DNA from 3 places in the Clostridium oceanicum genome. Region 2 is predicted to be linked to each of the others. Evidence: riboswitches for the same ligand, from Rfam matches in the RefSeq annotation. Region 2 holds a riboswitch; each other region holds the start of a gene.
The links. A riboswitch is a leader RNA that binds a small molecule or an ion and turns the genes downstream of it on or off. The one in region 2 is predicted to bind thiamine pyrophosphate.
Positions count from the first base shown of each region.

Region 1 (3,313 bases), on a different contig from region 2:
TGGACTTAGATATGAAAATAGAGGTATATGACGATAGTGAATTAGAAGAGCAAATTCAATCTGTTATAAAAAAATCTGAAGAAAAATTTAGTAGAAAAAAAGAAATATTGTTACAAGTTCATAAAAATCTTAAAAACATATATGAAAAGCTTGATTCAAATTCAAAAATAAGTATATTAGAATTTAAAAATATTCAAGAATATGTTTTGGAAGAGATGAAAGATTATAGTATTATTCTTAAAAGTATTATGGATTATAGAAAAGAAGATGAATGTTTATATAAACATTGTGTAAATGTAGGAATATTAAGCTACATGTTAGGAAAATGGTTAGGCTTTTCTAAAGAACAATTATTATATTTAAGTTATACTGGATTTCTCCATGACATAGGTAAAATAAAAATAGATAAGGAAGTTTTAAATAAAAGAAGAATATTAACAGATGATGAGTTTAGTGAAGTTAAAACTCATGCAGTTGTTGGATATGAAATAGCAAAAAATATACATAATATAGATGAATCGATTTTGATGGGAATACTTATGCATCATGAAAGATGTGATGGAACAGGATATCCTTTAAAAATTAAAGGTGAAAAAATCCATGATTTTGCTAAAATAGTTGCTATTGCAGATGAATTTGATACCATGACATCAAGTTTAGTTTATAAAAAAACAAGGACTTCTTTTGAAGCACTTAAAATAATAAAAAATCAAAGTGTAAACAAATTAGATTATAAGTATGTAAATAAATTTATTGAAGGAATTATTAATTGTTATATAGGAGAAAAAGTTAAGCTAAGTAATGGTAAAATTGCAAAAATAATAAAAATTGATATAGACAATATAGATAGGCCTTTATTAACAATAGGTTCTGACTTTATTGATTTAAAGACTACAAAGAATATAAATATAACAGATGTAGTATAAAGTATTATGCTATTTTAACCTTATATTTAGATTATTTAAAAGGAATTTGTTAAATTTTTAAAACTAACCAATTAAATATATTTAGTTTAAATTAATTTTAATAGTATGATAAATTAACTCATGCAAGTTATATTATAAGTTGAAAATAAATTAATATAGTATTAGGAAATTCAGCATTTAAGGAAATATTGTATAAAAATTTTTTATATGGTATAATTTTTTAAAAGGGGAGCTTTATTTAAGGCTGAGAGGAAGTTTATGCTTCGACCCATAACTTGATTCGGATAATGCCGGCGTAAGGAAATAATATATTTATACTAGCAGCTTATAAAGTTTTAGAGTATATATAGGATACGCATTATTCCGTGTATCCTATTTTTTATGCTTTAAAACTTTATATATTAAAAACTAAAGGGGAGCGCCTTGAGTTTTTATGGCAAAACACAATTAAATAGCGAGGGAACTTGTGTTTCAAGGTGAGAGGAAGCTTTTGAGCTTCGACCGTCTGATATGATATTTCATATAGGAAATTGCTATTTTATTGTACTAAAACTATATCTTATTAATGGTATTTATTTCCTATGTGATTTGTAGAATTTTAAATATTATTAAGGAGGTATTTTTTTATGAGGCAAAATTCAAATTTATTAAAAAAACTTATGTTAGCAATGCTTGTGGCTATGGGAGTTATAATTTCTCCAATACTTAGAGTAGAAGGGCTATGTCCTATGGCGCATCTTATAAACATTGTATGTTCAGTTATCCTTGGACCTTGGTATTCATTGCTTTGTGCTACATTAATTGGTGTTATAAGAATGTTTTTTATGGGAATTCCACCACTTGCACTAACAGGAGCGGTTTTTGGAGCATTTTTATCTGGAGTTTTGTATAGAGCATCTAAAGGAAAGATAATTTTTGCTGTTATAGGTGAAGTTATAGGAACTGGTATAATAGGATCTATAGTTTCATACCCTGTTATGGCTATATTAATGGGAAGAACTGGACTTACATGGATGTTTTACGTTCCTTCATTTATTATGGCTACCCTTATAGGGGGAACAATTGCATTTATTTTTCTAGGTTCTTTAAGTAGAATAGGTATGCTTCAAAAAATTCAAAAGAGTTTGGGGGCAAAAATTTATGATAGACCAAAAAACAATAATAAGCAAATTATTGGAAATAAAAGAGAGTGTTAAATCTAAAAAACCATTAATACATTGTATAACTAATCCTATATCAATAAATGATTGTGCAAATATAGTTCTTTCAGTTGGGGGGAAACCGATTATGGCCCAGCATCCTTTAGAAGTTTCAGAAATTACTTCTAAATCTAGTGGGCTTGGAGTTAATCTTGGAAATATAACAGATACTAGAATGGAATCTATGCTTATTTCTGGGAAAATAGCTTATGAAAACAATATTCCACAAGTAATTGATCTTGTAGGTGTTGGATGCAGTACACTTAGACTTCAATATGCAAAAAAGTATATTTTAAAGTGTCATCCAACTGTTATAAAAGGAAATATGTCCGAAATAAAAGCAATATGTGGGATAAAAAATGATTCAAAAGGAATTGATGTTGGAGAAAAAGATATTGTAACAGAGGAAAATTTTGATGAGAATATAGAAATGATAAAGAAATTTTCTATAGAAACAGGAGCTGTTATTGCAGTAACAGGAGTAGTAGATATAATAACAGATGGAACTTATACATATTTAATAAAAAATGGCTGTGAAATGCTTTCAATGATAACAGGGACAGGTTGTATGCTTACATCCCTTATAGCTACTTATATTTCTTCATTAGATATATTACAAGGTACAGTTTTAGCTGTAGCTCTTATGGGTATATGTGGTGAACTTTCAAAGAATGCTAAAGGTACTGGAAGTTTTAGATGTGATCTTTTAGATAATATGTTTAATATTTCTGATGATATAATAATGGAAAAAATAAAATTTAGATTAAGATAATTTTTAAATATAGTTACAGAATAATAGTTTACCATTAATGTATGATGGTAAACTATTTTTATAGGAAAATATATATTTAATTGGTTTTAGTAAGGCATTTATTAAAAGTTTAATCTGAAATTGACTTAATAACATTTTCTAAATTGTAAATAACCTTATGAGCTAATCTTTCTCGTGCATTTTTAGTAAAACCAGAAACAGTATTACTTATTATTACATTAGGATAATCTTTATATTTAGTTCTAAATTCTTCTGTTGTTGAACTTATATCAAATAATGCAAAGTTACCTTTACATTTTATCCATTTGTCAAAAGCTCTAAGTTCAAAAGAGGGTGACAGACCTGTATTTACAAGTATTTTACCATTTCCAAATTCTGAAAATTCTTTATCACCAATAACAACAGTATTACGTGGT
Region 1 covers NZ_BAAACG010000010.1:585,091-588,403, reverse strand. The annotation lists gene ABDZ71_RS13110 (HD-GYP domain-containing protein) at 1-926, shown strand, start outside; TPP riboswitch at 1,142-1,245, shown strand; gene thiW (energy coupling factor transporter S component ThiW) at 1,553-2,122, shown strand; gene thiM (hydroxyethylthiazole kinase) at 2,100-2,897, shown strand; gene ABDZ71_RS13095 (NAD(P)-dependent oxidoreductase) at 3,007-3,313, opposite strand, start outside.
Region 1: another riboswitch for thiamine pyrophosphate. It lies ahead of thiW (energy coupling factor transporter S component ThiW); the one in region 2 lies ahead of thiD (bifunctional hydroxymethylpyrimidine kinase/phosphomethylpyrimidine kinase).

Region 2 (3,313 bases):
TTCATATAATCAATTAAATATTCTATTAAATACTTATAGCCTATAGCATATCCATAATTTAATATTTTTTCTCTTTCCAAAGACATTATATTTAAAAAAGATTTTTTAAATTCTTCTACGTCAAATAAATTTTCATCAGGAGATATACTTTTAAAAGATATCATTCCTTTTTTCCAAGGAACTTCATGCTTTATTATATCTAGTTTTTCAGCAGACTTACCATAATCATTTATAAGTCTATCCCATTTTATATTCCAGTTATCTTTTTTCAAATTTATACTTACATCGCATACAAAAGCCCCCTTTCCTCTTTTTGTATATATAAGACCTTCATCTTGAAGATACTCATATGCATATATAATTGTATTTCTACTAACCTTTAACATATTAGATAGCTCTCTTGTTGAAGGTAATTTTTCTTCTTTTCTTATCATCCCATTTAATATCATAGATTTTATGTAATTCCCTATTTGTATATAAACAGGGGAGTTTTTGTCCAGTTTTATATCAAATAACATTAAATCACCTCTCTTTAATTTTCACATAAATAAAAAACTAGTGCAATAAAAAAAGATTCTCTAATTTTTTAGAGAATCCTTTCAAAGTTATATATCTATATATTTTTACATAAAAATTATCTTTCTACTTTTAAAGAATCTTGTATCATAACATCTAATAAATCTGAAAAAGACATATTCACTGCATTTGCACTCTTAGGAAATAAACTATTTTTAGTCATTCCTGGTAATGTATTTAATTCTAGTACATAAGGAATAGAATCTTTAACTATCATATCTACTCTAACATAAACATCACATTTTAATACTTTCCAGCAACCTAATGCCATTTTTTCTACTTGTTTATGAAGTTTTTCCTCTAAATCTACTATAACTTCTTCTGAACTTCCATCATATTTACATTTTAAATCAAAGAACTCTCCATTAGGTTTTATAGCTATAACTGGAAGCATCTTTTCATTTAACATACAACAAGTTATTTCTTCGCCTTTTATATATTGTTCTATCATAACTTCTTTATCATATTTTAATGCTAACTCTACAGCTTCTTTTAAACCTTCTTTTGATTTTATTAAATTAGTAGCTACACTAGAACCTCCACTATTAGGTTTAACAAAAACTGGATAGCCCATTTTTTCTACTGCTTCATAATCTATTTCATCTATTTTAGTTACATTAATCCAATCTGCTGTATTAATATCTGCACTTTTAAGCATTCTTTTTGTAACATCTTTATCCATACAAATACCACTTGTTAATGGTCCACATCCTGAATAAGGTATGTCTAAAGTTTGAAGGACTGATTGCACTTCTCCATCTTCCCCAAATTTCCCATGAAGAGCTATAAAAGCAAAATCTAAACCTTTTGATTTTTCTACAATATCTTCTTTTTTATCTATAACTACAGGAACTACATCATATTTATCAGAATCTATATATTTCATTATCTCTTTACCTGAATTTAAAGATATTTCTCTTTCTGAAGATATACCTCCCATTACTACTCCTATTTTCATATATACTCCTCCAATACTCTCTGGTATTTAATTACCCTCTTAATTCATTTTATACATTTATAAAATATAATAAAGTACCACTACTAAACTTTTTTTGTACAAATGTGGTTTAAATTCATATTTCATATAAATCTTAAAATATTGAAAATGTTATCTTTTAAGTATACAATATAATTGTAAAATTAAATACCTTTGTTACGGGGGTGCCTATTTGGCTGAGAAGAGCATAAGTTCTAACCCTTTGAACCTGATACCAGATAATACTGGCGAAGGGAAGTAGTATAATATCTACATATTATATATAATAAAACCATGCTGCTTTTCTTACAAGTGGCATTTTTTTATTAAAAATAACAAGATTTAATTTAAGATATAAACTAAAATTCAAACTTAATCATAAACTAGGAGGTACTTAATATGAAAAATGTTTTAACAATAGCTGGATCAGATAGCTCAGGTGGTGCAGGTATACAAGCGGATTTAAAAACTATGAGCGCGTTAGGCGTATTTGGTATGAGTGTAATAACTGCAGTAACAGCTCAAAATACTTTAGGAGTGGTTGATGTACAAGACATTGATAAAAAAATTGTAGAAGCTCAAATAAAATGTATTTTTGATGATATAAATGTAGATGCAGTAAAAATAGGAATGGTTTCAAACAGTGAAATAATTGAAACTATAACAAACCTACTTAAAGAATACAAAGCTAAAAATATAGTTGTAGACCCTGTTATGATATCCAAAAGTGGCTACTTTTTATTAAAACCTGAAGCTGTAGAAAAAATAAAAGAACTTATTTCTATAGCTGATGTAGTAACCCCTAATATTCCAGAAGCAGAAACATTAACTGATATGAAAATAAAAGATGAAGAAGATATGAAAAAAGCTGCCTTAGAAATATCTAAGATGGGACCAAAATATGTTCTTATAAAAGGCGGTCACAGATGTAATGATGCTAATGATATTTTATATACTGGAAAAGATTTTATAAAAATAGAAGGTAGTAGAATCCAAACAAAAAATACTCATGGAACAGGATGTACACTTTCTTCATCTATAGCTTCATATTTAGCAAAAAATCACAGTATTGAAACTGCTGTTAAAAAATCAAAAGATTATATTACAAAAGCTATAGAAAATTCTTTTTCAATAGGAAAAGGCGTTGGCCCTGTAGGTCATTTAGTTGAACTTTATAAAGAAGCTGGTGTAGATTTTGAATAACTCAAATAAAATAAAAAATCCATCTATGTTTTTACTTTGGATTGGAGCATCTATCTCTATAGCAGAAATATATACAGGCTCTGTTATAGCCCCTTTAGGTATTTCTAAAGGACTTTTAGCTATAATACTTGGACACATATTAGGAACATTATTATTGTCTTTTGGTGGATATATATCATTTTCTAATAAATGTACTGCTATGGAATCAATACATAATTCCCTAGGTTCTTTAGGTGCAAAAATAGTCTCTATTATAAATGTAATGCAACTTCTTGGTTGGTCTGCCATAATGATAATTCAAGGAGGACGAGCTATTGGCCCTATTTTATCTATATCTTACAAAACATCCCTACTGATTGTTTCTGTAATAGTTATAATATGGTCTTACTCATTTTTTAATTATTCTAAAAAAGTTAATGATATTTGTGTTATTTCATTAATAATTTTATGTATATTTATGTTTTCTAAAATAGATTTATCTAAATCTATAGAGCTTAGGGGAAACTTAAATTTCACTACAGCTTTAGAACTTTCAATTGCAATGCCTGTTTCTTGGTT
Region 2 covers NZ_BAAACG010000008.1:716,234-719,546, forward strand. The annotation lists gene pdxR (MocR-like pyridoxine biosynthesis transcription factor PdxR) at 1-518, opposite strand, end outside; gene ABDZ71_RS09375 (D-alanine--D-alanine ligase) at 635-1,534, opposite strand; TPP riboswitch at 1,724-1,827, shown strand; gene thiD (bifunctional hydroxymethylpyrimidine kinase/phosphomethylpyrimidine kinase) at 1,952-2,755, shown strand; gene cytX (putative hydroxymethylpyrimidine transporter CytX) at 2,748-3,313, shown strand, end outside.

Region 3 (3,313 bases), on a different contig from region 2:
TATAGGTGCTATACTGCTTGAGCCAGTCAGAGCAACGGATATTCATGTTCCCCCTAAGAGCTATTTTGAAAAATTAAGAAAAGTTTGTGATGAAAATAAAATACTTTTGATTTTTGATGAAATACCAACAGCAATTGGAAGAAGTGGAGAGTTTTATGTTCACCAAAACTTTAATGTAGAACCAGATATACTTGTACTTGGTAAAGGTCTTGGGGGAGGAGTTATTCCTCAAGCTGCAGTACTTACAAAATCTAAATATGATTTAGCAGAGGATATATCATTAGGTCATTATACTCATGAAAAACCAGCATTAGGTTGTGCAGCAATATGTGCTACCATAGATTATATTGATGAAAATAAACTTGTTTTTGAATGTAAAAAGAAATCAGAGTTTGCAAAGAGGTGTTTATCTAATCTTTATGATAAGCATGAATGTATTGGGGATTTTAGAGTACAGGGACTTTTGATTGCATTTGAATTTGTAAAAGATAGAATTTCAAAAGAAAAAGATAATAGTATTGCTGAAAAAATATTATATTATTGTCTAAATAAAGGATTGTCATTTAAAATAGGATCTGGTAATTGTCTTATTTTTCACCCTCCTCTTATTGTAGAAGAAGAAGAATTGTTATTTGCTTTTAATTTGATTGATGAAGCAATAAAGACACTTAAATAAATTTTAGAATTTAATATAGATTATATCTAAAATAATAATCATAAGTAATTATTTAATATAAAGTATTTACAAATAAAATTTTTAGAGTTAAAATAAATATAAAATTAAATATAGTAAAAAGTTGCTAGGAGTGCCTTGTTATGGCTGAGATCGATTTTATCGGAATCCTTTGAACCTGAAATAATTAATATTAGCGTAGGAAAGCATTATTATAATTAAAGTAAATTTTATATTTGGTTATAAATAGAGCTTGCCTTTAGGTGAGCTCTTTATTTATATGCCTATAAAATTATTTATTTGATTATTAATGGGTTAATATTTTTTAGTATAAATTTTTGAAAATAAATAAGAATTTTTAGCAAAGTAAAAAATTTTATAGATATACATGTTTTAGCTTTTTATTATTTAATATATCAAAAATCATTAATATATTTTAGTATTATGTAAATAAAAACAATAAACTTAAAATTAAAGATTTATGTTTAGAGGGGGTAATAACAGTAGAAAATGCTGAAGGTAAAGAATTATATCTTATAACTAATAGAAAACTTATAAAAGAAGGTGATATACAAACTGTTATAAGAAAAGCTATAGATGGAGGAGTAGATACTGTTATATTAAGAGAAAAAGATTTATCATTTGATGAGCTGTATCCTATAGCATATAAATTAAGACAAGTTATAGATAATAAAAATAAAACTGAAGGTAGTAATAAGAAAATAATAATTAATTCAAATATTGATGTGGCTAAAGAAATAAATGCAGACGGTTTTCATACTAATTTTGAAAACTTTATAAATAAAAATATTGAGTTTAATGGTTTGATTGGAGTTTCAGTTCATAGTTTAGAAGAAGCAGTACTAGCAGAGAAAAATGGAGCAAGTTATCTTCTTGCAAGTCACATATATAAGACAGATTGTAAAAAGGGATTAAAACCTAGAGGGTTAGACTTTATAAAAAGTATAAGAGAAAATACATTTATACCATTAATAGGGTTAGGTGGTATAAATGATGAAAATTTAGAAGATGTGATTTTAAAAGGAGCAGATGGAATAGCTGTAATGTCATATATTATGGCAGATGAAAATCCTTTTAAATCAGCTCAAAAATTAAAGAATAATTTAATAAAAGTAAGATAGTTAAAAATAACACTATCTTAGCAATGAAACTAGACTGAATATTCATAATATATTGAATTTTTAGAGAAAGGAGAAGGGTATATGATAGTTAATGGTAAAAATATAGATTACAAAGAAGGAATTACTGTTGAAAATCTTCTTGATAAATTAGATTTAAATATGGACAAGGTTGTTGTAGAAGTTAATCTTAATATAATATCAAAAGAAAACTATAGTGATATTTTACTTAATAAAGAAGATAAGATTGAAATAATAAGCTTTGTAGGTGGTGGTTAATCTATGAGAGTATCTATAAATGAAAAAAGTTTTTATGTAAAAGAAAATAGTAGTATTTTTGATATAAAAAATAGATTTAAAAAAGATGCTGATGTAGTTATTTTAAATGGGTTTCCCATAGAAAAAGATGAGGTTTTAAAAGAAAATGATAAAGTAGTTTTAATAAAAAAAGGTGAGATTCCAAGTAAAGAAGAACTTGAGCATCTTTTAGTTTCTAGGCATACTCCAAAAGTTTATGACAAGCTGAAAAAAGAGGCTGTTGGTATTGCAGGACTTGGAGGGCTAGGATCAAATGTTGCAGTATCTCTTTCAAGAATCGGTATAGGAAAACTTGTTTTAGTAGATTTTGATGTAGTTGAACCAAGTAATCTAAATAGACAACAATATTTAATAAAGCATTTAGGAATGAAAAAAACAGAAGCCATGAAAGAAATGATTTCAGAGATTAATCCTTTTGTAAAAGTAGAAATAAAAGATAAGTATATAACAGAAGATAATGTATTAGATATATTTAAAAATGTAGATATTATAGTGGAAGCTTTTGATAGTCCAAAATGTAAGGCTTCTTTAGTTAGTGAAATTCTAACAAAAACAAAGGATAAAGTAATAGTTGCTGCATCTGGAATGGCAGGTTATTTTTCTAGCAATACTATAAAAACTAAAAAAATAAATGATAGATTTTATTTAATTGGTGATGAAGTAAATGAAGCAAAAGAGGGGTCAGGCCTTATGGCTCCAAGAGTTTCTATTACAGCTAATCATCAAGCTAATATGGTTTTAAGGTTAATAATGGGGCAAAAGGAAACATAAATAAAAATTAAGTTGTTATATTTAACTAACAGATGTATATAATATTTAAATTAAAATTATATATAAATTTTTGAGGCATAAATAAAAAAATAAGAAAGGAAAAGTATAGTGAACTTACTACATATTATTCATTATACAGGGTGATTATATGGATATTTTTAAAATTGGTGGAGTAGAACTTAAAAATAGATTATTTATTGGTACAGGAAAATTTCCAGATAAAAAAATGTTAACAGAGGTTATAGAAAAATCAGAATCACAGGTTATAACTATGGCTCTAAGAAGAGTAGATATAACATCTAAAGAAGAAAATGTTTTAGAATATATACCTAAAGATAGAATACTCCTTCCTAACACTTCTGGTGCTAGAAATGCTGAAGAGGCGGTTAGAATTGCTAAATTAGCTAAAGCT
Region 3 covers NZ_BAAACG010000001.1:95,152-98,464, forward strand. The annotation lists gene ABDZ71_RS00415 (aminotransferase class III-fold pyridoxal phosphate-dependent enzyme) at 1-676, shown strand, start outside; TPP riboswitch at 793-895, shown strand; gene ABDZ71_RS00420 (thiamine phosphate synthase) at 1,210-1,815, shown strand; gene thiS (sulfur carrier protein ThiS) at 1,897-2,091, shown strand; gene thiF (sulfur carrier protein ThiS adenylyltransferase ThiF) at 2,095-2,901, shown strand; gene ABDZ71_RS00435 (thiazole synthase) at 3,050-3,313, shown strand, end outside.
Region 3: another riboswitch for thiamine pyrophosphate. It lies ahead of ABDZ71_RS00420 (thiamine phosphate synthase); the one in region 2 lies ahead of thiD (bifunctional hydroxymethylpyrimidine kinase/phosphomethylpyrimidine kinase).